3 regions of the Arthrobacter sp. Y3221087 genome follow, and region 1 is predicted to be linked to each of the others. Evidence: predicted binding sites of a transcription regulator. Region 1 holds the regulator's gene; each other region holds the start of a gene.
What was found. The regulator LexA, encoded in region 1, represses DNA repair genes until DNA is damaged. The targets are predictions, from matches to a motif close to TCGAACANNTGTTCGA.
Positions count from the first base shown of each region.

Region 2: AC5RUO_RS19695 (LexA family protein) is a predicted target of LexA. The motif match lies at 8,163-8,178, and genes of this name have one in related genera.
Region 3: AC5RUO_RS08095 (DUF6504 family protein) is a predicted target of LexA. The motif match lies at 7,234-7,249, and genes of this name have one in related genera.

Region 1 is NZ_JBNHFE010000002.1:415,808-426,090, reverse strand. Features, by position in the region: gene AC5RUO_RS11630 (MFS transporter) at 1-790, opposite strand, end outside; gene AC5RUO_RS11625 (SseB family protein) at 847-1,725, opposite strand; gene priA (bifunctional 1-(5-phosphoribosyl)-5-((5-phosphoribosylamino)methylideneamino)imidazole-4-carboxamide isomerase/phosphoribosylanthranilate isomerase PriA) at 1,752-2,498, opposite strand; gene AC5RUO_RS11615 (hypothetical protein) at 2,540-2,698, opposite strand; gene hisH (imidazole glycerol phosphate synthase subunit HisH) at 2,699-3,463, opposite strand; gene hisB (imidazoleglycerol-phosphate dehydratase HisB) at 3,460-4,086, opposite strand; gene AC5RUO_RS11600 (histidinol-phosphate transaminase) at 4,150-5,268, opposite strand; gene AC5RUO_RS11595 (LysM peptidoglycan-binding domain-containing protein) at 5,382-5,795, opposite strand; gene lexA (transcriptional repressor LexA) at 6,268-7,002, shown strand; gene AC5RUO_RS11585 (ATP-dependent DNA helicase) at 7,075-9,132, opposite strand; gene hflX (GTPase HflX) at 9,125-10,283, opposite strand, start outside.
Region 2 is NZ_JBNHFE010000012.1:16,358-26,640, forward strand. Features, by position in the region: gene AC5RUO_RS19650 (SpoIIAA family protein) at 166-552, opposite strand; gene AC5RUO_RS19655 (sensor histidine kinase) at 635-2,305, shown strand; gene AC5RUO_RS19660 (putative bifunctional diguanylate cyclase/phosphodiesterase) at 2,327-3,862, shown strand; gene AC5RUO_RS19665 (EAL domain-containing protein) at 4,077-5,141, shown strand; gene AC5RUO_RS19670 (DUF6480 family protein) at 5,207-5,428, opposite strand; gene AC5RUO_RS19675 (hypothetical protein) at 5,565-6,020, shown strand; gene AC5RUO_RS19680 (glycerophosphodiester phosphodiesterase family protein) at 6,039-6,851, opposite strand; gene AC5RUO_RS19685 (hypothetical protein) at 6,898-7,146, opposite strand; gene AC5RUO_RS19690 (HAD family hydrolase) at 7,258-8,076, opposite strand; gene AC5RUO_RS19695 (LexA family protein) at 8,192-8,623, shown strand; gene AC5RUO_RS19700 (Y-family DNA polymerase) at 8,648-9,946, shown strand; gene AC5RUO_RS19705 (lipid kinase) at 9,953-10,283, opposite strand, start outside.
Region 3 is NZ_JBNHFE010000001.1:1,688,661-1,698,943, reverse strand. Features, by position in the region: gene pgsA (phosphatidylinositol phosphate synthase) at 37-660, opposite strand; gene AC5RUO_RS08110 (HIT family protein) at 650-1,237, opposite strand; gene thrS (threonine--tRNA ligase) at 1,256-3,265, opposite strand; gene AC5RUO_RS08100 (DNA polymerase III subunit alpha) at 3,382-6,870, opposite strand; gene AC5RUO_RS08095 (DUF6504 family protein) at 6,867-7,205, opposite strand; gene AC5RUO_RS08090 (hypothetical protein) at 7,365-7,754, shown strand; gene AC5RUO_RS08085 (chorismate mutase) at 7,788-8,108, opposite strand; gene AC5RUO_RS08080 (VOC family protein) at 8,128-8,550, shown strand; gene AC5RUO_RS08075 (SOS response-associated peptidase) at 8,575-9,336, opposite strand; gene AC5RUO_RS08070 (mycoredoxin) at 9,467-9,724, shown strand; gene AC5RUO_RS08065 (lipoate--protein ligase family protein) at 9,759-10,283, opposite strand, start outside.

The DNA.
Region 1 (10,283 bases):
CCACGGCGAAAAGCGCAGCCACGGTTGCCGTGAACCAGGCGAAGTTGTGGCTGACCTTGCCGCGGAGGCCGGACGGCGCCCGGGAGGCGGCAGGACCCAGTTCGGCGGCCGCTTCCTGCAGGTGGGCCGGGGCAGCGGCCACCATGGCAGCCTCTGCTGCATGGCGCTGGTCAGCCTCGCTCTCTTCCTTCTGTCCTGGTGCCTGTTCCGGGCTGCGGGTGGGCGGGTTGAACCATATCAGGAAAAGCCCCGCCAGCGACGTCGCCAGGCCCACGACCGTCAGGCCCGCCGTGGTGAAGCCGCTGGTGGCGACCACCGCACCGGCGGCCGGGCCGATCATGAACACCATTTCGGTGGTGATCGCGTCAAGGGCGTAGGCGGTTCGCCGCTGGTCGCCGTCGGCCAGCACGCCGAGGGACTGGCGCACCACGCTGAAGATGGGAAGGGTCAGCAGACCGCCCACGAAGACCAGCGGGAGGAGCCACTGGTAGGACACGTGCGGAACGATGGACCAGATCACTGCCTCGGAGATGACGGACGGGACCAGAGCTTTGCGCAGCCCGGCGGTGTCCACCCTGCGGCCACGCCAAGGGGCGCCCAGGGCGATTCCAATGGTCATGACCGCGGCCGCGGCACCGGCGGCAGCGTACCCCTGCCCGAGCGTCAGGACGATGTGGAGGGTCAGCAGCACGCCGGCCGCCGAGTGGGGTATCCGGGCAATCATGCCCACGAGGAGCAGCCTCCGGATGGGCCGGACGGCCAGCAGCTCCCGGTAGAGGGCGAAATTCACGAGGTGGTCCTTACGTCTGCCGCAGCGGACCGGGGATCATCCCGCCTGGCTGCCGGCTACTCTGCTGCGCGCCGCAGCTTGATCTCGATTGAGTCGACGCGCTCCCCAAACAATACATTCCGCGACCACTCCGCCTGGAGTCCGGCCACCAGCTGCTGGACGCCGGCAGCGTCCAGGCCTTCTTCGAGGTAGAGAACCACCTGCAGTTCGGGTCCGGCTCCACCGCCCGGAATGGCTGTCCCGTCAGCCGCCCGCGCCGCCACTCCCCTGCCGGGCAGCAATTCGATCCGGCGGACCGCAGGGAAGCTGCCTGCCGCCCGTCCCATTTCTTCGGCAAGGCCAGCGTCCAGGTACGAGGGAACCCAGTCCTGCTGCTGGGCAAGGGCCCAGACCGCGGGCCGGCGGACCACGAAAGTTACGTCGGCGCCCGGGTCCAGCACCAGGAGTTCCGCGCCCTCGGCCACTGCGGACAGCGCCGCACGAGCGGCATAGACGGCAACCGGGCGGGCCTCGGGGTGCCAGGCGGAAAGCGCCGCGGCCGACGTAAAGGCGGGCATGGCGGTCCTGCCGTCCGCGGCTTTCAGCGTGACCAGGGCCATGTCCGCCTGCTTGTCGGCCTGCAGGCCATGGGACGACTCTTCCTCTTCGGCCAGCTGGGCCACGATGGGGATGAAGACGCGTGCCGTGGCGAGGGAGGCGACGACGGACGATTCGCTGCCCGTGCCTGCCCGGAGGCCGGCCACCGCGGTGAGGTAACCGGCGTCGGCCGTTCCGTCGTCGTCCTCGAAGTTGTGGATCTTCGCGTCGTCACCGGCGAGGCTGCGGCCGGCCCACGGCCTGCCTGCCGAATCCGTTGCTCCCCCGGCGCCGGCCAGCGCGGCCGCAATGTGCCCGGGCAGTGGGCGTGACGGGGGTGTCCCTGGTTCGCTGGCCATACGGCTGCTTCCGTGCTGTCCGCGGCCTAGCGGCGGCCGGCGACGTCGAGGGCTTCGGGCAGCGTGAAGGCGCCTGCGTAGAGTGCCTTGCCCACAATGGCGCCTTCGACGCCGAGGGGAACCAGGGAGCGCAGCACCTTCAGGTCGTCCAGGCTGGAGATGCCGCCGGAGGCCACCACGGGCTTCCCCGTCTTCTCCACCATCTGGCGCAGCAGTTCGACGTTGGGGCCCTGCAGCGTTCCGTCCTTGGTGACGTCCGTGACGACGTACCTTGCGCAGCCGGCGTCCTCGAGCCGGTCCAGGACCTCCCAGAGGTCCCCGCCTTCCTTGGTCCAGCCACGCCCTGCGAGGGTGGTTCCGCGGACATCGAGGCCGACGGCGATTTTGTCGCCGAAGCGCTCGATGACCCGCCGGGTCCATTCAGGGTTTTCCAGCGCGGCGGTGCCGAGGTTGACGCGGGCTACACCGAGGCCAAGGGCGGCCTCAAGGGATTCGTCGTCGCGCAGGCCGCCGGAGAGTTCCACCTTGATGTCCAGCCGGCCTACCACTTCCCGCAGCAGCTCGGCGTTGGACCCCCGGCCAAAGGCCGCGTCCAGGTCCACCAGGTGCACCCATTCGGCACCCTGCTGCTGCCAGTTGGTGGCGGCCTCCAGCGGTGTGCCGTAGCTCGTCTCGCTGCCCGCTTCCCCCTGGACCAGCCGGACGGCCTGCCCGTTCACGACGTCGACGGCGGGCAGCAGTTCAAGGACCGGCAGATCGTTTGCGGTGGTCATGTTCTTCCTCAGGGTTGGGTGCGGGGGTTGGCGGGGCGCGTTCAGGTGGCCGGCAGCGTCAGCAGGTAGGCGGCCAGCAGGGACATGCCCGCCAGGACGTAGAACGATATCTGTGTCCACAGCGGCTTGTGCTGCTGCCGGAAGGACAGGGCTCCCCCTACCAGCAGGCCGGCCAGCCCCATCAGGACAATGGACCACATCTAGGCGGGACCGCCGGCCGGGTCCGACTGGCTGCCGGAGGCAGGCTGGGCCGCGGGCCGGTGCAGGGCCTCCACCCAGTTCCGCAGCAGGCGCGCGCCGGCATCCCCCGACTTCTCGGGGTGGAACTGCGTGGCGCAGAGCGGGCCGTTTTCGACGGCGGCGATGAACGGGGCACCATGCTCGGACCAGGTAACCAGGGGCGGCGCCATGCGCGGCTGGATGACGTCGAAGTTCCATTCCTGCACCCCGTAGGAATGCACGAAGTAGAAGCGTTCGTTCTCGACGCCGGCAAAGAGCTTTGAGCCTTCCGGTACCTTGACGGTGTTCCAGCCCATGTGCGGCACCACATCGGCGGGCAGGAGTTCCACCTTGCCGGGCCACTCCCCAATGCCTTCTGCCTCCGTGCCGTGTTCCACGCCGGCCTCGAAGAGCACCTGGAGGCCGACGCAGATACCGAGGACGGGCCTGCCCCCGGCAACCCGCCGTCCGATGAGGCGGATGCCGTCGACGGCCTTCAGTTCGCGCATGACGGTTTCGAAGGCGCCGACGCCCGGGACCACCAGGCCGTCGGCGTTCAGGACGTCCTCGGGCTTGGCGCTGAGCACTACCTCGGCGCCGGCCCGTTCCAAAGCACGCACGGCCGAACGGACGTTCCCCGAACCGTAGTCCAGCACCGTGACGGTGGGCTTTCCTTCGGGGGAAGGCAGCTTCCGGCTGGCGGACGGATCGATAATTGCGCCGTCCTTCAGGACCTGGCCGCTCACAGGGCACCCTTGGTGGAGGGGATGCCTTCCACCCGGGGGTCCGGTTCCACGGCTGCGCGCAGGGCGCGCGCAAACGCCTTGAACTGGGCCTCCACGATGTGGTGCGGGTCGCGGCCGGCGATGACGTTCATGTGCAGGCAGATGCCGGCGTGCAGGGTGATCGCCTCGAAGACGTGGCGGGTCAGGGAGCCAGTGAAGTGGCCGCCGATCAGGTGGTACTCCTGGCCCGCGGGCTCGCCGCCGTGCACAAGGTAGGGCCGGCCTGACACGTCCACGACGGCGTGGGCCAGTGCCTCGTCAAGGGGAACGGTGGCTTCGCCGAACCGGCGGATCCCCGCCTTGTTCCCCAGCGCGGTGCGCAGCACCTCACCGAACGTGATGGCCACGTCTTCCACGGTGTGGTGGACGTCGATGTGGATGTCCCCGGTGGCCTTGACCGTCATGTCGATGAGCGAGTGCTTGCAGAGCGCCGTGAGCATGTGGTCGTAGAAGGGCACGGACGTGTCGATGTCCGAGACGCCGGTACCGTCGAGGTTTATCTCCACGAGCACGGACGACTCACTGGTGGCGCGCTCCATGCGCGCGGTCCGGGCCGCGGCCGTGTTCGATCCGGTGGAACTCATGGTCAGGTGTCCTTTTTGCGGGAGAAGGAGTTTGGCACGGCGTCCAGCGCCGGTACTTCAAGTCTAGGCGGGAAGCGCAGCCTGGCTGGCAAGGATGCTTTCCAGGGCGGTGAGGAATGCTGTGGTTTCGGTCTCAGTTCCTGCCGTGACGCGGAGGTGGCCGGGGATCCCGACGTCGCGGATCAGCACGCCCGCGTCCAGCAGTTCCTGCCAGACCTGGCGGGGGTTCTCCAGGCCGCCGAAGAAGACGAAGTTGGAGTCCGAGGCTGCGGGCTTGAGTCCCAGCCGCGTCAGTTCGGTGACGATGCGGTCGCGCTGCTTCTTGATGTCTTCGACGTCGGCCATGAGGGCTTCGCGGTGCTGCAGGGCCGCCAGGGCTGTTGCCTGCGTGACGGCGGACAGGTGGTAAGGCAGGCGGACCAGGCGCAGGGCATCCGTGACTTCGGGGGCTGCCGCCATGTAGCCGAGGCGTGCACCCGCGAGGGCAAACGCCTTGCTCATGGTGCGGGAAACGATCAGCCGCTCCCGTCCGGGCAGGAGGGTCAATGCGCTGGGGGTGCCGTCGTGGGCGAACTCGTGGTAGGCCTCGTCCACAATGACGATGGTTTCGCTTGCTGCTCCGGCCTCGTAGACGGCTTCCACCACATCCAGCCCGAGACCGGTGCCGGTGGGGTTGTTGGGTGAGCAGAGGAAGACGATGTTGGGCTGGAGGTCCTTCACCTGGCGGGCCGCGGATTCGGCGCTCAGCCCGTAATCGCCGGCGCGTTCGCCCTTGATGTATTCGGTATCCGTTCCGCTGGCCAGCAGCGGATACATGGAATACGTGGGCGGGAAGCCAAGCGCTGTGCGGCCGGGACCGCCAAAAGCCTGGAGGATCTGCTGGAGCACTTCATTGGAACCGTTGGCGGCCCACAGGTTGGACTCGTCCAGTCCGTGGCCCAGGTACTCTGCCAGCGCCCGGCGGAGCTCGGTGAACTCCCGGTCCGGATACCGGTTGAGGCTGGTGGCGGCCTCGGCAACGGCTGCGGTGATGGCAGCCCGCACGTCGGCCGGAACGCCGTGCGAGTTTTCGTTGACGTTCAGGAGGATGGGGACATCCAGCTGGGGCGCCCCGTAGGGGGTCAGCCCGCGGAGGTTGCTGCGGAGGGGAAGCCGGTTCAGACGCTCTAGCTGGTCACTCACCTGAACAGTTTAGTGGCCGTCACGGAGACCGGAAAATGTGACAGCCGGTGTTCGCGCCGGGCGTGCGGCCTGCGGCAAGGCCGCACCCGGCGCATGTTGGGGCGGACGCTGCCTCAGCTGGTGGGGACGTACAACTGCTGACCGGGCAAGACCGCCCCTGCAGGGAGGTTGTTCAGCTGGACGATGTCAGCAACCACATCCCGGGCATCACGGTCGGGGGCGACAGTTCCAGCGATGGACCACAACGACTGTCCGGACTGGACTGTAACGGTCACCGTGGGAGTCACCGTGAGGTCTTCAGCAGTGTCGGAGGCCTTGGCCGGCGAGTTAAAGAACCCTGCCAGGGACAGCAGCAGGGCCGCCAGCAGCACGAGCGGGATACCGATCAGGACGATCTTCCCCCGCCGGGTCAGGCGAAGGGGAGGCAGGGGCGCCGGGCCCCCCGGGGTACCGGGCGTGGCGTGCTGCAAAGCCTGCCGGGCAGGGGCCTGCGGAGCGTTTGCCTGCGAAGCGGATATAGCTGACATGTCTGAGCCCTCCTGGACCGTCCTGTGCTGCCTGGGAAAAACCGTGCTGTGTTGCATGTAGTGCCGGTACTGCCTGTACTGCGTTTACTACCTGTATTCGTCCACCGCCTTGGTGCGTTCACCGCCTTAGTGCGTTCACCGCCTGGGGGCGGAGACTGGCGCCTCGCTGCTGTACAGGCTCCAGCCTGCCCGGCACCACTGACATTTCGGCTCCAGTATTCGAACGTCTTTCGAATAGCGAGCACTTGACTAGAACACATATTCGAACTTTTGCCTTCTCCAGTTTTAGCACCTATCAACGAATAATGTCGAGACTCGCTAGAACAAATGTTTGAAAAAGCAAAGTGGCTGGCCTAGCTTTGAAACAGGAAACAACCACCCTTGAAGCTGATCAGCAGGGTCTGACAAAAGGGCAAGTCACCCAGTCCGGAGCCTTGGAAAGCCCGGTGGCAACCGAAAGGCATTGGCGAATATGGCAGCAGCAGCCACCGGGGGCAGGACAGCCTCGCAGCCGAAAAGGGCCGCGAAGGGGCTCACGCCGCGGCAGAAGAAAATTCTGGAAACCATCCAGCGCTCGGTCAACGAGAACGGCTACCCGCCCTCGATGCGCGAAATTGGCGACACCGTTGGCCTTGCCAGCCTGTCCAGTGTCACCCACCAGCTCTCCCAGCTGGAGAAGCTGGGCTACCTCCGGCGGGATCCGAAGCGGCCCCGGGCCATGGAGGTACTCACGCCTCTCACGCTGGATGGCGGACCCGCAAAGACCGGCGGTCCTTCGGTTTCACTGCCCCAGGATGCGGCTGCCACAGTAACGGAGCTGCCCACCGCAGTGGACACCGCCATGGTGCCACTGGTCGGCCGGATCGCCGCCGGCGGTCCCATCCTGGCCGACCAACTGGTGGAGGACGTCATGCCGCTCCCCCGCCAGCTGGTGGGACAGGGCGAGCTGTTCATGCTTCGGGTGGCGGGCGATTCCATGGTGGACGCCGCCATCTGCGACGGTGACTGGGTGGTGGTGCGGCGCCAGGCGGATGCCGCCAACGGCGATATCGTGGCGGCGCTCCTGGACGATGAGGCCACGGTAAAGACCTTCCGCCAGCGTGACGGCCATACCTGGCTGCTCCCGCAGAACACCCAGTACGAACCGATTCTTGGCGACCACGCCACCATCATGGGCAAAGTGGTCTCGGTCCTGCGCTCGCTCTAGGGAGAGCAGGACCAACAACTCCATAGTTCGAAAAAGACGGCACCTTCCCGGTACACGGGCGGGTGCCGTCTGTCAGTTGGCCTCCGCGGCCAGCCGCTCAAGGGCTGCTACCGCTGTCTTCCGGTCCGTTGTGGCCCAGAACGGGGGCAGCGCCCCCCGCAGGAATCCGGCGTAGCGCTCGGTGGCAAGGCGTGAATCCAGCACCGCCACCACTCCCTTGTCGCCGGTGGACCGGATCAGGCGGCCTGCCCCCTGGGCCAGCCGGATGGCGGCATGGGTTGCGGACACCGACATGAACCCGTTGCCGCCTGCCTGCGCCACCGCACGGGACCGCGCCGTCATGAGCGGATCATCAGGCCGCGGGAACGGGATGCGGTCAATGACCACCAGCCGGCACGATCCGCCCGGGACGTCTACTCCCTGCCACAGGGACATGGTTCCGAACAGGCAGGTGTCCGGTTCGTCCGCGAATTGCTTGACCAGGGCCGTCATGGTGGAATCGCCCTGGCAAAGGACTGTCACACCGAGCTTGGGGCGAAGCGCCTCAGCTGCTTCCTCGGCGGCGCGCCGTGAGGAGAACAAGCAGAGCGCCCCGCCGCCGGATGCGCGGATGAGCGCCTCCAGTTCGGCCAGCGATTCCGGCGACGCGCCACGGCCCGGTTTGGGCAGGTGGCCGGCAACATACAGGATGCCCTGTTTCGGGTAGTCGAAGGGCGAGCCCACGTCCACGCCGGTCCAGCTGGGGGCGCCGTCTCCCACCAGGCCGAGACCCCCGGCGGCGGGCTCGAACGCTGATCCGATGGCCAGGGTGGCGGATGTCAGGATCACGGTGTGATCGGCAAAGAGGCCCTCCCGCAACCGGCCTGCCACGGACAGCGGCGCGATGTTGACCAGCACGGGCGCGGACTCGTCAGGCTGCGAATACCCCTGGCCGGGGTCGAAGGAACTGGCACGCGAGAACCACACCACTTCCCTGTTGTCCCGGGCCGCAAGCAGCCGCTCGCACAATTCCAGGATGAGCATCAGGCGGGACCGGGCAAGCTGCCTCCCGCCGTCGGGCGTCGTGCTGCTGTCCCCCTTGGAATCGGACAGCGCCGCGCGGCAGGCCTCACGCAGCTGGTCGATGCAGTCCAGCTGTTCGTCGTTCAGGCCGTTGGGCAGCAGCCCGTTCGGCGCGCCCGCGAGGGCCATTTCCAGGTTGGCGGCGGCGGCGTTGAGGGCGTCCACGGTGATGGCCGTGTGTTTCCGAGCGCTGGCGGCGGCGGCGTGGACCATGGCAACGGAGAGCTGGCCGGTGACGGCTCCCGTGACCCGGTCCTGCAGCTCGTGGGCCTCGTCCACCACCACAACGTCATACTCTGGCAGGACGGCCAGGCCTTCGAAGGCGCTGACAGCCAGCATGGCGTGGTTGGTGACCACGACGTCGGCCTCCGCCGCATCCTGGCGTGCCAGCTCGCTGAAGCATTCCGCAGCCAGGGGGCACTTCTGTGAACCCAGGCATTCCATCGAGGTCACCGAGACCTGCCGCCAGGCGCGGTCGGTCACACCGGGAAGGAGTTCGTCACGGTCGCCGGTGGCGGTCTTCTCCGCCCACTCGCGCAGCCGCACCACCTCCTTGCCAAGCTGCGACGCGGGACCGCCGACCGTTGCGGCAAAATGCGGAACACTGTTGTCCTCCCCCAGCGAAAACAGCTGCCCCTCTGCGGGCTCCTCCGACGGGAACCCCCCTTCGAGCTTGTGCCGGCAGACGTAGTTGGAACGGCCCTTGACCAGTGCCACCTTCACCGGCCGGTCCAGGGCAGGAGTGATCGCCTTAAGGAGGCGGGGCAGGTCCCGGCCCACGATCTGCGTCTGCAATGCCAGCGTGGCGGTCGAAACCAGGGCAGGCTTGTTGCTTTCGAGGGCGTGGGCAATCAGCGGAACCAGGTACGCGAGGGACTTGCCGGTGCCGGTTCCCGCCTGAACCAGCAGGTGGTTCCCCGTTTCGATGGCGCGCGCCACCTGCCTGGCCATTTCGTGCTGCCCGGTGCGGCTCTGCCCGCCCATGGCGGCAACGGCCCGGTCGAGCAGCTCGATGACGAACTGCCCGCCGGCCGTGTCCGTGGCTTCGCCGGCCACGAGGTCAGTCATTCGCGGCGAAGGGTTCCAGTTCGGCCGCCAGGCCTTCCCGGACCATGACGACGGCCCGGGTACCTGCCTCGACGTGGTCAAGGCTGATGATTTCAGCGTCGGAGTCGTGCAGTTTGCTGAGCAGGTCGCCGCGGTTGTAGGGAAGGAGCAGTTCCATCTTGACGCTGGGCCGCGGGATGGATTCGCTGATTACGCGGAGCAGTTCCGCGATCCCCTCACCGGTACGCGCCGAAACCACCACGTGGCGCGGCTCGCGCTGCTTAAGCCGCTCCACCACGAAGGGGTCCGCTGCGTCGGCCTTGTTCAGCACGATGATCTCCGGGATCTTGCGCGCATCCACCTCGCTGAAGACCTTGCGGACGGCAGCAATCTGGCCTTCGGGATCCGGGTGCGAGGCATCCACTACGTGCAGGATGAGGTCGGCGTCAGCCACTTCCTCCAGCGTGGAACGGAAGGCCTCCACCAGTTGGGTGGGCAGGGACCGGACAAAACCGACCGTATCCGCCAAGGTGTACCCCAGACCGTCCGCCGTTTCGGCCTTGCGCACCGTGGGGTCCAGCGTGGCGAACAGGGCGTTTTCGACCAGCACGCCCGCGTCCGTCAGGCGGTTCAGCAGGGAAGACTTCCCGGCGTTGGTGTAACCGGCGATGGCCACGGAGGGAACGGCATTACGACGGCGGTTGGCGCGCTTGGTTTCGCGGGCCGGCTTCATCGCGGCGATTTCGCGCCGCAGCTTGGCCATGCGGGTGCGGATCCGCCGGCGGTCCAGTTCGATCTTCGTCTCACCGGGGCCGCGGGAGCCCATGCCGGCGGCCGCGCCGCCCACCTGGCCACCGGCCTGGCGGGACATCGACTCACCCCAGCCGCGGAGGCGGGGAAGCAGGTACTCGAGCTGCGCGAGCTCAACCTGCGCCTTGCCTTCCCGGCTCTTGGCGTGCTGGGCGAAGATGTCCAGGATCAGGGCAGTGCGGTCGATGACCTTGACCTTGACGATGTCTTCAAGCCCGCGCCGCTGGGACGGGGCAAGTTCGGCGTCGACGATCACGGTATCCGCGCCGGTGGACATCACGATGTCCTTGAGTTCCTGGGCCTTTCCGGAGCCCAGGAACGTGCCGGGATCCGGCTTGTCCCGGCGCTGCACCAGGCCGTCC
Region 2 (10,283 bases), on a different contig from region 1:
TCCGCAGGGCAGACAGTACCGACTTGACGGGTGAGGACTTCGCTCGGGAGGACACCGGTCAAATATATGTCCCACAGCACAAATCGCACGTTTTTGCCGGGCGGGCAGGACCGATTTTACGACGCCGGAGCCTCCCTTTCGCCGCCCGCCAACCATGAGCGGGCGTCAGGCTGACTGGCCGCCGTCGAGCCTCAGCCATGCCATGGCGTCCTGCCTGGAGGTGAAGAACCGGGTGGGGCACGGAAGCTTGCTGACTCCCAGGACGAAGTTGGCCATCACCTTGTCAACGGGTGAGGAACCCAGCAGCGCAATGCGGGAGGCCTGGCACGGCCGGCCGAACACTGCACGAGCGCCCCGGCTTACCCGTTCCGTCGTCGCCATGTCCACCAGCATGGGCCGCCTGCTCTCGCCGCACAGGTCATTGACCCTGCCCATGGCGTTCTCGGCGTCGGCCTCGCTGATTGAGGCGCCGCGCGGCCACCGCAATTGAAGGATCCCGTCCTCATCCAGGCTCAGGTCTCCCTTGGTGGATCCTTCCGGCTGGTCCGTCACTTTGTCCCTCCACATGGTTTTTCTGGAGCCACGAGTCCCGCATCCCCCTACAATGTACTCAACTGGGAGGGAAGGGGTCATTGTGGCGGCTGATACGCCGGGTGACTTGCGCGTGCCACGCACCGCCGTGGTGGCAGACCCCGACGCTGTACGGCTCGCGCGGAACGCTTCCGCACTGCAGGAGGCGGGCTTTTGCGTGGCTTCAGCGGCGGACGCACCGGGGCTGGCAGCACTTTTGGAGGACAGCAAACCGACAGTCATCGTCGCCGACGCGTCGCTGCTTCCTGCCATTGACGCCGAAGCTCCCGTCCTGCTGATGGTGGACCTGGACAATCCCGCCGAAACCTCCGCCCGCCCCTCCGGTATCCACGACTGCATTACCAAGCCGCCCGCCCCGCGGGAGCTGGTCCACCGGACTTCGGCCCTGATCGACCTGGTAGCCAGGCGGAGCGCGTCCAGGCAGCGGGCCGAGGCACTGCGCGAACAGCTCCGGCTGGTATCCGCGGCTGTCCGCGCCACCAACGATCCCCAGGAGATCGCGAACCACGTGGTGGCAGGCTTCGGCCGGACTTTCAAAGCCGACCATGTCCTGCTGGCCACTTTCGAGGACGAGCGGGTTCCACGCATCACCGCCGCCTGGGACGCTCCTGGGCTGCAGCCGCTGCCTGACGGTGCCCTGCCGGACGGCGAAGAGGCGCACCGGACGGCGGACCTCCTGTGGGCCGGCGCGGAAACCATGTCCTCGTACGGACCCGAAACGGACGAACCAACTGGCGACGGGCGGCGGACAGGCGAAGGTGGGGGAACGGCGTCGGGCATCTACAGCACGCTCTCCACCCTCGCGGTGCCCATCGGCGAAGGAAGTTCCTCGCTCGGGATCATCTGGATTGTCATGCGTGACCGGCCACGCCAGTGGTCCCGGGCGGAGCTTGGCCTGATCCAGCATGTGGCAGGCAACGCTGCCTACGGGCTGATCCAGAGCCACCTGATCAGCAGCCAGCAGCAAGTGGTCAAGCAGCTCCAGCAGCTGGACAAGGCCAAGACGGACTTCCTGGCTACCGTGAACCATGAGCTGCGCACGCCGCTGACATCGATCATGGCGTACCTGGACATGATCCAGGAAAGCACCGAGCAACCCGTTTCCCCCGAGGTCCACCAGATGCTTGACATCGTGGTGCGGAACACGGAGCGGCTCCGGTCACTGATCGAGGACATGCTGAGCGTTTCCCGCAATGGCCTGGATGACAGCCTGATGCATTTCACCCCCGTGCGCCTGGGGCAGACCCTTGACCTGGTGGCGGCGGCACTGCGGCCGCTGGCCAAGCTGCAGAACGTGACCATCGAGGTGGACCCGGTGCCGGAGGACCCGGAGATCCTGGCCGACGAGGTGCAGCTGCAGCAGGTTTTCACCAACCTGGTGTCCAACGCCATCAAGTTCACCCCCAGCGGCGGACGGATCGAGGTGGGCAGCGAGTCGCACGCCGCCGAGGACGGAACCCGCTGGGCAACGGTCAGCGTGGCGGATACCGGCATCGGCATCTCCAGCGACGAAATCGACCACGTGTTCACCCGGTTCTACCGTGCGTCCAACGCCATGTCCGGGGCGATCCCGGGGACAGGCCTGGGGCTGGCCATCACCAAGGACATCGTGGCCCGGCATGGGGGGAAAATAGACGTGGCGTCCACTTTGGGCGCCGGTACCACCGTCACCGTCAGCCTCCCCCTGGATGCCGACCGGTCCCGGGCCAACTGAGCGGGGGAAGGAGGGAACCTGATGTTCGCCGAAAACGATCCCCGGCTCTCCCAGCTGCTGGAAGGCATTGTCCGGCTTGCATCGGGAGACCTCAGCTCCCGGATCGAGGTGTCGCCCGCCCGGGACGAGCTGGACGCCATCATTACTGGCACCAACCTGCTGGCTGAAGACCTGCAGATCATCTACGAAGAGCTTGAGCAGCGGGTCCAGGTGAGGACACAGCTCCTGCACGAGGCACACCTTGAGATGCAGAAGATGGCCATGCAGGACCCGCTCACCGGCCTGGCCAACCGTTCTGCCCTGATCCACGCGCTGGAGGCGGCACTGGAGTCGGGGACACCTCCCGGGGAGGGCCCGGTGCTCCTCCTCATGGACCTCGACGCTTTCAAATCCATCAATGACAGCATGGGCCACACGGCGGGCGACCAGGTCCTCATCACCGTTGGGGAACGGCTCCGGGGCGCGGTGCGCGCCGACGACGTCGTGGCGCGGCTGGGCGGGGACGAGTTCGCCATCGTGATGCCCTCCGCCACCCCGGACCAGGCCACGGTGGTGGGCCACCGGATCCTCGCGGCCCTCAAGGAGCCCATCCAACTGCCCGGCAGGAGCGTGCGCTGCGGCGCCAGCATCGGCCTGAGCGCGGGCGGCGAGGGACAGACCCCCGAGGACATGCTGATGGAGGCCGACGTCGCCATGTATGCCTCCAAGGCGGAGGGGCAGAACCGGCTGCACCACTTTGAGCCTGCCTTGCTGCTGATGCGCAGGCTCCGCAGCCAGCTTGTGGAGGACCTGCGCGCCGCAATCAAGAGCGACGGACTGACGCTGCACTACCAGCCTGTGGTGGAGCTCGCCACGGGGCGGGTGGAGGGAGTGGAGGCGCTGGTCCGCTGGAACCATCCCACCCGCGGGTTCATCATGCCGGATGAGTTCGTACCGCTGGCCGAGGAAGCCGGGCTGATCTCCGAGCTTGGCCTTTGGGTGCTCCGGACGGCAGTGCACCAGCTCCGGTCGTGGGTTGCAGCTTCGCTGGTGGATAACCGGTTCTCCATCCGCATCAACATTTCCGCTACAGACCTGCAGAGCTTGCAGTTCATCGAGGACGTCCGGAATGTGCTGAAGGAAACGGGGGTGCGGCCCCAGCAGGTTGTTCTGGAACTGACGGAGGTGGCAATCGTCAAGGGCAACGAACTGGACCGTTATTCGCTGGGCGGGCTGCGCGGCCTGGGGGTGGGAATCGAAATCGATGACTTCGGCACCGGTTACTCCTCCATCAGCTACCTGCGCCGGCTCCCGGTGGACCGCGTGAAGGTTGACCGTTCGCTGATCACAGGCCTGGGCACGGATCCGAGCCAGCCCGCGCTGGTGGCAGCCGTCCTGCAGCTGGTCCGCGCGTGCGGGCTGGAGGCTGTCTGGGAGGGCGTGGAAACCGCGGAGCAGGCCGAGATCCTGCGGGGGCTGGGCTGCCTGAGCGCGCAGGGCTACTACTTCAGCAGGCCGGTGCCGCCCGACCAGATCCCGCTGCTCCTGGCCGACCAGCCCGAAGGCGCCAATCCCTAGCACCGGAAGTTACCGCAGGGTACCCGAATTAGTCCTAAAACTCCCGCAAACCACTGCGTTTTTTGGTGCTGCCGATATACGATCATCCTGCGGTGTCTGGTTTTCCTTGCCGCTTGAGCTGGGGATTCACAGAAGCACCGGAATTAAAGGCGTTTAGAAATTGAAAATAAATTGGGCCACTGGGTCATTACTTCGTCAACTGGGGGCGTAGCTAATGTCGGTTCGTGTACAGGCATGGGGAATTATTGCCGCGGTACTGGCGGAGACAGATCCGTCCGGCGCGGCCGTCCGGCAGCGCCTTAGCAACAGCCTCGACGAGAATCCGGGAGTGCCCGAGCGGGCCCTGCTGGAATACCTTCTTGAAACGCGGCGCAGCGATGCCAATACCGTGGAAACGCTGGAAACCGCACGGGAAATGCGCCTCACTCCCGCCGCCATCCCGCCCAAACTCGCCGAGCAGATCGATGCCATCCGCAGCATGTCGCGGATCAGCGCGCTGCTTGAGAACCAGATGCTGATGACGGCCTTCCAGCCGATCTATGGGCTCAGCGACAAAAATGTGGTGGGCGTGGAGGCGCTATCGCGCTTCGTCAGTGACGACGGCGCCGCGGCCGAACTGTGGTTCGCGGAGGCCGCCGCTGTGGGCCTGGGCGCCAACCTGGAGTTCTCGGCGCTCGGCTCGGCCGCAGCGGCCGCCAGGGACCTTCCGCCGCACCTGTTCGTGTCCCTGAACATCTCCCCCACGTCCTGCCTGGACCCGCGGCTGCCGGAACTGTTCGAGCACATTGATCTTCCCGTCAACCGGATTGTCCTCGAGCTCACAGAGACCATTCCGGATGAGGAGTATGCGCAGTTCATCGCCGCCATCAACCCGCTGCGTGACCAAGGCCTGCGGATCGCTGTCGACGACACCCACTCCGGCGCCGGCGCCCTGAGCCGCATGGTGCACCTGCGCCCTGACTTCCTCAAGGTGGGGCGCGATGTGATCGGGGACGTGGACAATGACGGCCTGCAGCGCGCGCTGACCGCCTGCCTGGTGGATTTCGGCCAGCAGATCGGCACCACCCTCGTAGCGGAGGGCATCGAAACGGTGGGGGAATTGAAGGTCCTGACAGAACTGGGGATCGACGCCGGCCAGGGCTACCTGCTGGGACGCCCGTCGGTCCGGCCGAAAGACTGGGGTTCCTGGAACACCCGGCTGGACGCGGACGGCCTGAACCGGCAGCTTGTGGGGCCCGAACAGGCCACGCCCAATTCACAGGGAAAAGACGCCTCCTGAGGTGAATCTTCAGACAGTGGACCGGCCGGCATGAGTGCGGCCGGTCCACTGTTTTGTTGTGCGCCCTATTCGTCGTGGCCCTGGTCGCCGCTCATCTGGTCCTCGGCCGGGGGCGTCTCACCGGGCGGTACTCCCCCGCCCGGCTCCAGGCCCGTGACATTGCCTTCGGCGGGATCCGGGTTCGCTGAGCCCGCCGAATCCCTGCCTCGGGCTGCCTCGGTGCCATGGTTGCCCTTGCCCGGCTGGTCAGGATTGGCCGGATCATTTTCCGGATGGTAGCTGCTCATGGTGCGTGTCCTTCCTTCCCGGCCGTGGTTCTTCGCCCCAGCTCTGGACTAATTGTAAGCATGCTGATAATTCTGGAGGGGTAGGGCTGGGCGGCCGCTGGGGCGTCCGGCACACACGATGTCAGGAGGAACAGAGATGGGAATCGGCGACAGCATCGGCAAGGCAGCGGAGAACGCCATGGAGGACCTGGCGGGTACATCAAAGCCCACCGAAAAGATGAACGTTCCCGACCCCACGGACCCCAATGACGACGTGGAGGTCCACTCCTCCATCAGCGAGGGGTCCAACGCCATGGAGGCTGAAAAGGAGAAGGCACCGGGCTTGAAGACCGGGCCGGCGCCCGGTCCGGTCTCCGAGAACCCCTTTGGCGGGGATATTGACGAAACGAACAATGACCGTGCTGAAGCCGGCCGTGGAACGGGCGACGACGGGCTGACAGGCAGTGCAGCCGCCCCGGGTGGAGCGGGGGCGGCAGGAGGCGGCGGCCCCAGCGGCGTTGCGGGGGGACTGCCGGACAGCAACCCGGACGAGCTGCGCGCCGACCCGACGGAAGGCGACCAGGACCCGTCCACCAGCACGGGCCGGGGCTAGCACCGGCCGAACATGGGATCAGGCGGGTGGCCCCGGCGGCCACCCGCCTCTTTCCGTAAGCACCTCCCTGAGCAGGTCGGCGCGGTCGGTGACCAGGCCGTCCACACCCAGGTCCAGCAGGCGGCGCATCTCGGCGGGTTCGTTGATGGTCCAGACGTGTACCGCCAGGCCAAGGCCGTGCGCCCGGCGGACAAATCCGGGGGTGACAACTTCAATGCGGCCGCGGCGCGCCGGAACCTGCAGTGCGTGGACGCCGGACAGGACCCGGCGCATCAACCACCGGAACGCAGGCCCCGGCACCACCGGCCCCAGGAAAGTGAATAGGGCGATCGACGCAACCCCGGCCGAGGCCGCAACCGGGCGGCTGAGCCGCTTCAGCACCGCCCGCCGCCGCCGGTCCGAAAAGCTGGTGACCAGCACCCGGTCATGCACCCGGTGGCGCTCAATGGCGGCCGCGGTGCTGGTGACTGAGCCCCAGTCCTTGACGTCCAGGTTGAACCGGATGCCCGGCAGTTCCGGGACCAGTCCGTCAAACGTCGGGACGGGCTCGCGGCCACCGATGCGCACCCTGGCAACTTCGCCGGCCGTCAACTCCGAAACCCTGCCCCGGCCGTCCGTCACCCGGTCCAGCGTGTCATCGTGGAAGAGGAGCAGCACGCCGTCGGACGTGGTGTGGACATCCGTTTCCAGGTAGCGGTAGCCGAGGTCGACGGCTGCCCGGAAGGCGGCCCTTGTGTTCTCCAGCCCTTCAAGGGAGAAGCCACGGTGGGCCATGGCGATGGGCAGCTGGTTGCCGGCGGCATCCGGGTTGGCGAAGAACGGCAGGGTCACAAAGTGAGCGTACCGGAGCAGGCCGGGCCGCTGGCGGACGCCCGGGTCAGTCTTCGTGCGGCAGGATCTCGACGCCGTCGCCGCAGTGCAGCAGCGTGCGGCCGCGGCCGCCGTCGAGATTGATCCACACCACGGTGTTGTCCGGCGTGACCGCGTCCACCACGCCTCCGGCTTCGAACCCGGGGGTCAGCAGGACCCGGACACGGTCGCCCTGCCGCAGCTTCTTCCAGTGCGGCGCAGGCGTTGCCCTGCGCAATGGTGCATCGGCGATGTCCCGCTTGGTATTCCGTGCCATCCCTACCCCTTCAGCCTGCAGGAGAGGAGCTTGCTCTCCGGGGTTCACGCTACGGAGCAAAGGTGAACGCGAGGTGAGCGCCAGCTGAGAAAACAGCGGCGGGCGCGGAAATCACGAACGCGGCGCACCCAGCGAAGCAAGCCGCACCTCCAAAACCTGGGCCACGCCGTCGTCGTCAAAATGCGGTGCCCGCTGCCCTGCCGCGGCGATCGCCTCTGGGTGGCCGCTGGCCATGGCATAGCCGTGGCCCGCCCAGCGGAGCATCTCGATGTCGTTGGGCATGTCACCGAAGGCCACCACGTCGGAGGCGTCAATGCCCAGCGCCCGTGCGTACTCGGCCAGGGTGACGGCCTTGTTCACGCCGGGCAGGGACAGTTCCAGCATGGGCACGCCCGGCGAGGAGTGCGTGGCGGCGGCGAGGTGTTCGACGGCGGGGCGCACCTCGGCAAGGAACTCGTCCGGAGTGCCGTCCCGGACGATGGCGAGGAACTTCACCACGCTGTCATCGTCAACCAGGGTTTCCCGCAGCGGCGCCGGGGTGAACTGCGACAGGAGTTCGCTTGACTCGTTTTCGATGAACCCGGGCTCGAGGTGGAAGCCGGTGAGCGTTTCCGCGGCGAACAGTGCAGCCGGGCGGAGGTCCTTGATGATGCGGCGGATTTCCAGCACCGCGGCGATGCTAAGCGTGCGGGCCGAAACCAGCTTGTCCGTTTCGAGGTCCCAGACCACCGCCCCGTTGGAGCAGATGACCGTCCCGGTATGGCCCAGCTGGTCCTGGAGCGGATGCAGCCAGCGGGGCGGCCGTCCGGTCACGAAGACGAGTTCGACGCCGGCGTCCCGGCAGGCGTGGAAGGCGCGGACGGTGCGGTCGCTGATTTTTCCGTCGTGCCCGAGGATCGTTCCGTCGATATCGCTTGCCACCAACCGCATCCTGCAAGTCTACGTGGCGCCGGCCGGCGGGATGATTCCTGCAGCCGGAGGTCCGCTTGTCAGCCCGCGGCGCTACACTGAACTAATCGAACATATTTTCGAATAGGGGTGTGTTGTGGGCGTTATAGTTGGTCCCCGTGTGATACATGCGGGCGCCTCGTACCTGTCGGTCCTGATCTCTCCTGTCGCCGTTGCGGCCGGCTTCCCGTCGCCCGCGCAGGACTACTTCGATGGCCGGATCGACCTGAACGCGCACCTGATCAAGGACATCACCAGCACGTTCGTGGTGCGCGTGACCGGGGACTCGATGGAGGGCGCCGGCATCAGCGACGGCGACGAACTAATCGTCAACCGGGCCCTTGAGCCCAAGGACGGTTCGGTGGTGGTCGCCGTGCTGGATGGAGAGCTGACGGTCAAGCGGCTGCGCATCACGTCCACGGGGGTGGTGCTGCAGGCGGAGAACCCGAAGTACCCGGACATCCGGGTCCCCGCGTTATCCGAGCTGACCGTGTGGGGCGTGGCCACCAGGTGCCTGCACCATGTTTGACCTGCCGATTGTGGAAGGAGGGCCATGCCCAAACCGGTCCTGATGCGGCAGATGCCGCAGATCGCCCACGTGGACGTGAACTGCTTTTACGCCTCGGCCGAGCGCGCATTCGATCCCTCGCTTGAAGGACGTCCGCTGATCGTGCTGTCAAACAACGACGGCTGCGCGGTAACCCGCTCCGCGGAGGCGAAGGCGCTGGGAATCAAGACCGGCGATCCCTGGTTCAAGCTCGCGCCCCGGGCAAAGGAGTGGGGCCTGGTGGCGAAGTCCAGCAACTACGAGCTGTACGGCGATATCAGCGCCCGGGTCATGGAGCTTCTCGGCAGGCATTCGGCGTGGCTGGAGGTCTACAGCATCGACGAGGCCTTCCTGGGCGTGAAGGGCCGGCCCGAAGAGCTGCTGGCGCTCGGCCGGACCATGAAGGCCGCGGTCCGGCGGAACGTGGGTGTCCCGGTCTGCGTGGGGATAGCACCCACCAAGACGCTGGCCAAGCTGTGCAACAAGTGGGCGAAGAACAACGCCTCCTTCGGCGGGGTGTGCCACTGGGAGGCCGTACCGGCACCGGTTCGGGAGGCCGTGCTGGGCCGGCTCCCCGTGGACGAGGTGTGGGGCATCGCGGCCCGGCTGACCAAGCGCCTGAATGTCCTGGGCATCTTCACGGTGCTGGACCTGGTCCGCGCGGACCCTGTAGTCATCCGCGACAAGTTCTCGGTGGTGCTGATGCGAACGGTGCTGGAGCTGCGTGGCATCCCCTGCATTCCCATGGAGGAGGAGCGCCTTGGCCGGGACCAGCTCATCTTTTCCCGCTCCTTCTCCACGCCGGTCACCACCGTTGACGGCATGCGGCAGGTGCTCAGCATCTATGGCCAGCAGGCGAGCGCCCGGCTCGCAAAGCACGGCCTGCAGGCGAAAGTCCTGACGGCGTTCGCGGCCACTTCCCCGTTCAGGCAGCACGAACAGGCCTACCCTTCCGTGTGCCTGTCCCTTCCCATGCCCACGGCGGATCCGCTCCTGCTGACCAAGGCCACCCATGCCCTGCTGCCCCTCATCCGCGACGGGTTGAAGTACGCCAAGGCCGGACTCATGCTCACGGACCTGCGCCCCACCGGAAACCAGTCTCCCCTGGAGCCCTTCGAGAACCGGCATGAAGAACGCGGCATCGGCCCGCTCCTGGAGGACGTCAGCCGCCGCTTCGGGCGCGGCTCCATCGGGCTCGGCCACGGCGGCATCAAAGGCGGCGTGGACTGGTCCATCAAGCGCGGCATGCAGTCCCCCCGGTACACAACGCACTGGGACGAGCTCCCGCTGGTGAAGGCTGCCTGAGGCTTTTTAGGCCGGGAGCACCGGCGGGGCGGGCGGTCCGTCGAACATGGCGCCCTTGCTGGCCTGCGGCACCACGACGTGGACCGCGTTCCGCTGGATGGTGAAGTCGGCGGGGGTGACGGCCGCAATCTCGCCGTCGAGGTTCACCGGCATCGGCGGTTCTGTGACCAGCCGGACGGACCGGCTGGTCAGGTGGTACACCCGGTCATGCTCAACGAAGCTTCCATCCCGGAGCTGCCGTGCGATCTTCACATGCTCCCGAAGCGGTGCTGCCAGGATGGCGTAGATGTCGAGGATGTGGTCATCGATCCCGGCCGTGGGAGAAACCGTGTTGCCA
Region 3 (10,283 bases), on a different contig from region 1:
TACTAGTCCCACCGGGGCCGGGCGGCTTAATCATGCTTAATCAGCGGGCGTCGGTTCCGCCTGTGCCTGCCGGCGGACGGACAACACGCGCTGCACAACGGTGATGAAGCTGGCCAGGGCGAGCAGCGCGAGGGTGGCCAGGAGCACCACGGGTGGCAGGCCCAGGCCGGTCAGGCCGGTAACCACCAGCACTGAAACCAGGCGTTCCGCACGCTCGGCGATTCCCACGTTCGCGGTGAACCCGAGAGACTCCGCCTTGGCCCTGGCATAGGACACCACCATGCCAAGGACCAGGCAGATCATGGCAGCAACTGCTATGGGGGTATCCGCCCCGCCCGTGAAGAACCAGATGGCCAGGCCGGCAAAGAGCGCGCCGTCGGCGATGCGGTCCAGGGTGGAGTCGAGGAAGTTTCCCCACCGGCTTTTCACATCCTGCATCCTGGCCATGATGCCGTCCAGGACGTCGGAGAAGATGAATGCGGTGATGAACAGTGTTCCCCAGAACAGCTGCCCCAGGGGATAGAACACCAGGGCGCCCACAACAACTCCGGCAGTGCCAATGACGGTAACGGCGTCCGGAGAGACGCCCATCCTCAGGAGCCAGCGGGCCAGCGGGGTAAACAGCGCGGTGAAGAATCCGCGGGCGTGCCTATTCAGCATCCGTCTCCCCGGGCCAGGCGTCGGCCACCTGCTGGCGGACCTCGTCGAGGGTCTGCGTGATGGCCTTGGTCTGGGCGATGATCGGGAAGAAGTTCCCGTCCCCGCCCCAGCGTGGAACCACGTGCTGGTGCAGGTGGGCGGCGATGCCGGCACCGCCCACCACGCCCTGGTTCATCCCCAGGTTGAACCCGCCGGGGTTCGCCACTTTCCGCAGCACGCGCATGGCGGTCTGGGTGAGGTCGGCAAACTCAGCGGTTTCCTCAAGAGTCAGGTCCGTGTAATCAGGAATGTGGCGGTAGGGGCACACCAGCAGGTGCCCCGGATTGTAGGGGAAGAGGTTCAACACCACGTAGCACGTCTTGCCGCGGTGGACGATGAGCGCATCCTCGTCCGTGCGGCCCGGCCCCAGGCAGAAAGGGCAGTCGTTTTCGTTCTTGAACTGGTGCTGGCCGCCCTTGATGTAGGCCATGCGGTGCGGAGTCCACAGGCGCTGGAAGGCGTCGGGGACACCGGCGAGGGCAAAATCGTCGGTAACGCCGGCATCCCCTGGATACCCTGCGCCTGTGTTCTCCTGCACGCTGCTGGTTCCGTTCCGCTAGCTGGTCCGGTTACGGACGGCTTCCGTGATCCGCTTGATTGCCTCGGCCACCGGAACACCGTTGTCCTGGCTTCCGTCACGGAAGCGGAAGGACACGGCACCTGCCTCGGCGTCGTCCCCGCCGGCAATCAGCACGAACGGGATCTTGTCCTTGCTGGCCGTGCGGATCTTCTTCGGGAAGCGGTCCGACGACGTATCCACCTCGGCACGGATGCCTGCCGCCTTAAGCTGGTCGACGACGTCGAACATGTACTCGTTGAAGGCTTCCGCAACGGGGATGCCCACCACCTGGACGGGCGCCAGCCAGGCCGGGAACGCGCCGGCGTAGTGTTCGGTCAGCACGCCCATGAACCGCTCCACGGAGCCGAAGAGCGCGCGGTGGATCATCACCGGCCGCTGCCGGCTGCCGTCCGCTGCCTGGAACTCCAGTTCGAAGCGCTCGGGCAGGTTGAAGTCCAGCTGGATGGTGGACATCTGCCAGGTGCGGCCCAGGGCGTCCTTGGCCTGCACAGAGATCTTGGGTCCGTAGAAGGCTGCTCCGCCCGGGTCCGGAACAAGTTCCAGCCCCGACTCCTGCGCAACCTCGGCGAGGGTCCTGGTGGCCTCTTCCCAGGCGGCGTCTTCGCCGACATACTTTTCCGGGTCCTTGGTGGAGAGCTCCAGGTAAAAGTCGTTCAGGCCGTAGTCCTTGAGCAGGTCCAGGACGAACGTCAGGGTCTTGGTGAGCTCGTCCTTCATCTGTTCGCGGGTGCAGTAGATGTGGGCGTCGTCCTGTGTCATGCCGCGTACCCGGGTGAGGCCGTGGACGACGCCGGACTTCTCATAGCGGTAAACGGATCCGAATTCGAACAGGCGCAGGGGCAGTTCCCGGTAGGACCGGCCGCGGGACCTGAAGATCAGGTTGTGCATGGGGCAGTTCATCGGCTTCAGGTAGTAGTCCTGGGCCGGCTTGCGCACGGTGCCGTCCTCGTTCAGTTCGGCGTCCACCTGCATGGCAGGGAACATGCCGTCCTTGTACCAGTCGAGGTGGCCGGAAACCTCGTAGAGGTGGCCTTTCGTGATGTGCGGCGTGTAGACGAACTCGTAGCCCGCCTCGACGTGGCGCTGGCGTGAGTAGTCCTCCATCTCCTTGCGGATGATGCCGCCCTTGGGGTGGAAGACGGGCAGGCCGGAGCCCAGCTCGTCCGGGAAGGAGAAGAGGTCCAGTTCCGAGCCGAGCTTCCGGTGGTCGCGGCGTTCTGCCTCGGCGAGCCGCTCCTGGTACGCCTTGAGCGCGTCCTTGGTGGGCCAGGCGGTGCCATAGATGCGCTGCAGCTGCTGGTTCTTCTGGTTGCCCAGCCAGTAGGCGGAGGATGACCGGGTCAGGGCAAAGGCGTTGGAGATGAGCTTGGTGTTGGGCAGGTGTGGCCCGCGGCAGAGGTCGCACCAGACGGTGGTGCCGTCCTTGCGCTCCACGTTGTCGTAGATGGTGATGTCACCGGCACCCACCTCGACGTTCACGCCTTCACCGGCCTCGGCGGCATCGTTCTTCTTGCCCAGCAGCTCCAGCTTGTAAGGCTCGTTCTTCATGGCCTCACGGGCTTCGTCCTCGTTGACCACGCGGCGGACGAACTTCTGGTTCTGGTTGATGATCTTCTGCATCATCTTCTCGAGGGTCTTGAGGTCCTCGGGGGTGAATGGCTCTGCGACATCGAAGTCGAAGTAGAAGCCGTCGGTGATGTAGGGGCCGATTCCCAGCTTGGCGTCCGGCCGCAACTGCTGGACTGCCTGGGCCATGACGTGGGCGGTGGAGTGGCGGAGCACGTTCAGCCCGTCAGGGGAATCGATGGTGACGCCTTCGACGTCGGCGCCCTCGGGAAGTTCCTGGTCCAGGTCCTTCAGTTCGCCGTTGACGCGGGCCACAACTACATCGCGGCGCTCAAAGAAGAGTTCCGCACCGGTTGTCCCGGTAGTCACCTTGGTCTCTTCGCCATCGACGACGAGGGTGATCTGCTGGGCATCTGACACGGGTGTCTCCTATTCAAAGTTCAGGCTTCATAGCTTGTGGCGTACGGGGACCACAGCCAGCCATCGTCAATGCTATCTGTTCGGTGATAGGCCGACCAACGCGGCGCACGGCAGTGTCAGCCGTTGAATCCGGTAATGGCGAGGCTTCTGCTGATCCCTTCCAGCGGATGTGGCACGTCCGGCGCCTGGGCTGCGGGATCCGGGAACGGCAGGGTTTCGGTCCGGCCCAGGTCCCAGGCCATGCTGGCACTCAAACTGATTCCCCGGGGACCGGTCCGCCGGGTGGTACCCCTGATCAGGAGCAGCCGGGTGCCGAACAGGAGCATCCCAGCTTTTTCCTGGGCCTCGTGGAAGAAGACAGAATCAACACAGCCGGTGCCGTCGTCGATGCTGATGAACACCACCCGCCTGCCGCCCCGCATGGGAGGCGTCTGGGTGGCCACACGCACCCCGGCCACCAGGACCTCCGTACCGTTGCGCAGGCCCAGCAGTTTGTCTGCGGTGGTGACGCCCAGCCTGTCCAGCAGGGGCCGGTGGCTGTCCATCAGGTGGGTACTGACGTCCACCGCCATCAGGTCAAGCTCTGCCCGGACGTTTTCCACCAGGGTTGGTTCCGGCAGTCCCGGGGCGACATTCCGCAGTTCAACATCCCCAAGGGGCAGCGGTAACTGTCCCTCCAGGACCTCGACGCCTTTCCTGCTGCTGCCGGAGGCCTGGAGCTTCTGCAGATGCTGCACCAGGTCAGCCCGGTTGGCAGTACCTCCCGCCTCCCGGTGCAGCGAATCGAAGGCACCCAGCTGCGCGAGCCTTTTGATGTTTGGCTTGCTGATTTTCGACCTTGCCCGGAGGTCGGCCAGCGAACCGTAGGGCTGTCCGGCAACGATTCTCTTCAACTCTGTCCTGGAGAGCCCGTAAATACCGTTGAGGCTCAGCCGGATACCGAGTTTTCCTGCGTCAGGGCCGGACTGGACCCGCTCCACCCGGTACTCGGCCTTGCTGAGGTTGATATCAAGAGGAAGGATCGGGATGCCCAGCCTTCTCGCCTCGGCAACCAGCAGCCGTTTGGGGTACATGCCCGGATCGTGCTCCCACAGCCCGGCAAGGAATGCCTCGGGATGGTGGGTTTTCAGCCAGGCTGACTGGTAGGTGGGCACAGCGAAGGCCGCACCGTGGGCTTTGCAGAAACCGAAGCTGGCAAAGGATTTGAGGGTGTCCCAAACCTTGTCAACGACGTCCGCTGAATACCCCTTCACTTTTGCCTTCCTACGGAAATAATCTTCGACGCCGGCTTCGCCCTCTTCGCTGCTCAGGGCCCTGCGGAACTCGTCCGCTTTGGCCAGGCCGCACCCGGTCATGACGTCGAACGTCCTCAGGATCTGCTCGTGGAACACGGTCACGCCGTGGGTTTCCGCCAGCACCGGTTTCAGGTCAGGGTGGGGGTAGACCTCCGGGGCAAACCCGTGCCGGTGTTCAAGGAAGGGCCGCACCATATCCGACTTCATGGGCCCGGGCCGGAACAGCGAAATATCGATGATGAGGTCGTTGAATTCACGCGGGGCCATCTTGCCGATCAGCTCGCGCTGGCCCGGTGATTCGATCTGGAAGCAGCCTAAAGTGTGCGTGCTGCGGATCAGTTCGTAGGTGGGCTCATCATCGAGCGGCACGGCGTTGAGGTCGATGTGGCCGTTGTCAGCAATATAGGCCGGCCCCGAACCATCCGCCCCGGCAGGGTGCCGGCCGGCAGCAACAACTTCATTCTTTGAAGGATGGATCCGGATGATTTCCCGGACCGCGAATGCCATGGCGCTTTGCATCCGCACACCCAGGACGTCGAGCTTCAGCATGCCCATGGGGTCCATGTCGTGCTTGTCGAACTGGCTCATGGGCAGCCCCAGTCCGCTGGGCTGTACCGGGGTGCGGTCCAGGAGCGTGGCGTCGCCGAGGATCACCCCACAGGGATGCATGGAGATGTGGCGTGGCAGCCGGTCAAGGCGTTCGGTCAGGTCCACCAGCAGATCGAGCTGTTGGTTGCCGTCGACATCGCGCTGCTCAACCCTTCCGGCAAGCTCCTTGAGTTCGGGCTTTTCCTGCAGCGCTTCACGGAACTTGCGGGCTGAGAAGCGCCACAGCTGCTTGGCGATCTCCCCCACTTCGCCGTCATCCATGCCGAGTGCCATACCGGCATCGCGTACCGCTCCCCTGGCCCGGTAACCGTTCTGCATGCTCATCAGCGTGACCCGCTCGGCACCGAACCGCTCGAAGATCCGCCGGTAGACGTTGTGGCGCTCGGCACTTTCGACGTCGATGTCGATGTCCGGCAGGGTTGCCCGGTCCTGGGAGAGGAAACGCTCGAAGATCAGGTCATGCTGGAGGGGGTTCACGTGGCTGACATCGATGAGGTAGTTCACAAGGCTGGAAGCGCCGGATCCGCGGGCCGCAGCCCGGACGCCCATGTCCTGGATCATCCGGGAAACCTCTGCCACTGTCAGGAAGTAGGAGGAAAAACCGAGGTTCCGGATGATGCCCAGTTCATGCTCAAGCCGGGACACCATGGTGCTTTCCGCCGCCCCGCTGATGCCTGGAAACCGCCTGCCGATCCCTGCATTGCAACGCTCCACCAGCTCCTGGTGCGGGTCCTGGCTGATTCCCAGCACGGCTGTCTCCGGCACAACAGGCTGCTTCCACCCCATGTCGGCAGCGGGATCAATCCGGCACAGGTTGGCGAGCGCCTCGGTCTGCGTCATCAGCTGCTTAAGGTCAGCGGCACCGTAACCTGCGGCGGCGATGATTTCCTTGCCGAGCAGGAGCATCTGGTCAGCAGACTTTAGCCAGCCCTGGCCGGTGGGTTGAAGCAGCGGTTCGGTGGCGAGCTCCGGAAGCGATTTCAGGGTCCTTGCCGAATCAAGAACGTCAGCTGTGGGTGCGCCGTCCGCAGCACAGTACCGGACTGCGTTGGTCAGGATCGCCGGTACGTGGTGTTCCTCGGCAAGCCGGAGCATGCGGACTGCGTGGGCAGTGCTCAATGGTGACCCCGGGGCGCTGAGCTGGGAGACAATCTCTGCCACCACCGTCCCGCCTGGCATGGCATCCAGCCATTGCTTAAAAAGGGTACGCGGGCGGAGATAGCGCCGGCCTCCCATTGCCCGGCCAACATCCGAATCAGGGCCGATCAGGACAGTCAGTACCGGCTTGAGGGTCTGGGGATCAAGCGTCCGGGAGGCAAGTTCGGCACGAGTCACGGCAACCGGCACCGCTCCCCCGGCTTTTCCCGTTGTCCGTGCGTGGGCATCGGAGATCAGGCGGCACAAGGCCCGATAGCCGGCACCGTTGTTGTGCCCGCGGGCAAGGACAACCACCCTGCCTGCCACCTGGGTACGGTGGTCGCCGTCGTCGTCAAGGACCGCAAGGTCAACTCCCACGATGGGATCCAAACCGGCAGCCATGCAGGCCTTAAGGTGCTTGATGGTTCCATACAGGCCGTCGCGGTCCGTGCAGGCAAGGGCGGTGGCGCCGTCCGCGGCGGCAGCCTGTGCCAGTTCATCCGGCCAGGAAACCCCATAGTGGGCGCTGAATGCGGTGGAGACGTGAAGGTGCGTGAAGCTCATGCTGTTCTGGGCCGGAGGGCATCATGGATCCGCACGAGCCGCCAGCGGCCACTGCGGATATGGCGGGAAAGGTCAAGGGTCAGTGGTTCACCGTGCGCCGTGCTTCCGGCGGCTCCCCCCGGGGACGGCAATACCTGCACCCGCCAGATTTCATGGTCCACCACCCCGGGACCGCTCCCCAAAGGCGCCCTGCTGTCTTCCGCCCACCACTGCCGGCGCTCATACCAGCGCAGTGGTTCGGCACAGACATCGTAGGACCTGCCGGCCCAGACAAGGCTTACAGGCTGGCCCTCAGGAGAGCACAGGACATCAACGGATTCGCTGAACATGCCCATGGCGCCTCCCGGAATAACCTAACCCTATTCGAATATGTGTTCGAACAGTTCAAGTCTACGCCCGGTTCAGCCCAATGCATAGAAAGGGGCCGCAGGGCTTCTCCGCCGTTACCGGACAAGGGGGTGGACGGAGCGGAAAGCAGGGAGCAGGATGGAGCCATGGAAACCCAAGACGCACTCCTCAAGCAGGCAAGCCTCAAGGCACAGGACTCCACCCTCGTGGCCACCTTCGACATCGACGGCACCATTCCAGGGTCCGGCGCATATGTCGTGGGACTGGTCGGGGCCACCCCGGATTATTCGTCGCAACGGCGGCTGTGCATTGAGTTCATGAACGGGCAGGCCATTGCCTTCTACTCGTTCAACCGCGAACAGGGCATTGAGGAGAACTACGACCTGTCAGGTGTATCGCACTCCGAAAACACCATTACCGGGCAGTTTCCCAAGGCAGCCATCAACGGGCTGGGGCAGGGGCATGTCATCTCCGCCTTCAGTGAGGCGGACGGCCGGGAATTCCAGTCCGGCGTCCCGGTAGAGGAAGCCCTGTAAGGCTTCCTCTTTTTTCTTGCCCTGGCGCGGGGTTCAGCTGGATTCTTTGTGGACCCGCATCTCGAGTTCAATGAAGCCCGAGATCATGGCCCGGTACGTGGATTCCACGATGTCCGGGTCAATGTCCTTCTTCTCAGCGGCCGAACGGACGTGTTCGATAATCCGTTCCACGCGGTCGGGCGCACGGACCTCCGCGTCGTCGCCCTTCAGGGTGCCGGCGATGCGAATCAGCCGTTCGCGGCGGGCGATGAGGGTGACGATCTGTTCATCCACCTCATCCACAGCAACCCGGACGGCAGCGAGCTGTTCTTTGTCGGCCAAAGCGTCCCGATCGTTTCCTTGAATAGTTGCCATCGTCTGACAGTATCGAAGCATGCAGCCAAGAGTCGACTTCATTTCACTGGGCGTCCGCAGCGTTCCAGCGTCCAGGGCGTTCTACGTGGATGGCCTGGGCTGGCCGGTCCACAAGGAGGTTGCCGGGGACGTGGTGTTCATCCAGGTCAACCATGGCCTGGTGCTTTCACTCTGGGACGCGGGGCAGATGCAGGCGGAAGCAGGCGTCAGCGCCCCGGGGCCGGTCCCCTGCATCACCCTCAGCCAAAACCTGGCGAGCGTTGAGGAGGTGGACCAGGTAATGGCGGAGGCGGCGGCCGCGGGTGCCGCCATTGTGGCCGAGCCGGTCACCCAGCCGTGGGGCGGCTATACAGGGTACTTCGCGGACCCGGACGGTTTCCGCTGGGAAGTGGCGTACAACCCCACCTGGGCCGTGGACGACGACGGTTCAGTCACCGTCTAAGTCAACGCCGCCGGGGCGGGACTCCTAGAACAGCGCCTCCACGGGCCTGATCAGTTCCGGACCGTTGTTGCGCACGTTGCCCACTTCCTTGCCCACCGACTCCACGCGCCAGTCCGCAGCAACGTCCTTGACGCCGGACCGCACGAGGTCCACCAGGCCGGCGGCATCATCAGCTTCCGGGTCCAGCCAGGCCTGCATGGTGGCCTTGGCCATGGGCAGCGGAACCCGGTCATGCAGGGCAGTGAGCTTCCCGAACACTGTCGATTCTGATCCCGGGGGCGGTGTGTCCGTTGTCAGGATGGAGGTGGAAAGCATCCACTGCCCGGGCTCGCCGGCCGGCACGGAGGGGTCCCTCCACCATTCGTAGAGGCCGGCAAAGACCAGGCCCCCGTTTTCCCCGGGATGCACGTAGTAGGGCTGCTTGGTCTTCCCCGGGCCCTGCTTCCATTCGTAGTAACCGTCCGCCGGGACTGCACAGCGCCGCGACTGGACAGCCTTACGGAACGCCGGCTTCTCCAGCACGGATTCGCTTCTGGCATTGATCATCCGGGAACCGATGCCCGGATCCTTCGCCCAGGAAGGGACGAGCCCCCAACGGGCCACATGCAGCTGCCGGACCTGCCTGCGCTCCGGCCCGTCATCCACCAGCCGTCCCAGGACGATGGGGACGTCGTCAGTGGGTGCCACATTCCACGACGGCGGAATGCTCACCTCGTCCTCCAGCTCGGCGTCGAATTCCGCCAGGAGGTCCCCCACAGCACGTGCCATTACATAGCGTCCACACATGGCTCCAGCATGCCATCGGCGACATCTGCTGTCATCCGGCCGTCCGGGAAGCCGCGGGCGCACGGGAATAGGGGGAGGCACGCTACCGTTGACAGGAACGGAACCTTACATCGACACAGAGGAGACCCCTGTGGATTTCACTCCCGAATCCGGCACCATCACCATGTTCTCCACCACCTGGTGCGGCTACTGCAACCGGCTGAAGAAGCAGCTGGATGCGCAGGGCATCGGCTACACGGAGATCAACATCGAGGAAGTGGATGGCACCGCCGAACTCGTGGAGCAGCTGAACGGCGGCAACCGCACCGTTCCCACCGTCCTGTTCCCGGACGGTTCGGCAGCGACCAACCCGTCAGCAGCCGAGGTCAAGGCGCGCCTGGCGGCATAAGCACGGCCGGCCGCACACACTTTCGCGATGCGGGTCATGCCCCCAGGCTGCTGAAGGAAGCAGACTCCAGGGCGGCATGGCCCGCATACGTTTGCAGCAGCGCGTCCTCCACGGCCTGGACGGTGGCACCGGGCACCAGGTCTTCGACGGCGCCCGCAGTGGCAGGATCCCATTCAAGCCCCAGGGCGGCGTAGCTGTCCGTCAGGACTTTCCGGATCGGGGCGGAGTTTTCCACCACGATGACGGAGCTGAACAGCCAGCCGCCCGCCACGACCCGCTGGGCCGTGCCCACGAGCTTGATCCGGTGTGAGGAATCGTCCGGGTGTGTTCCGTGGACGCTGAACTCGCCCGGGCAGTACTCCCCCGGTATTTCCCCCACGGCGGCGTGGACGCCGACCACCTGCAGTGCCTGGGCGAACAACTCCCCGAAGTACCCGAAGCGGGTTTTGGAGCCGGCGATCGCATCCGCGTCCGGCTCGATGTGGTCCACCACCAGGGTCCCCTGGTGATAGGCAGCGGCGCGTCCGCCGGCCCTGCGGACCAGCGGTTCAAAGCCGTT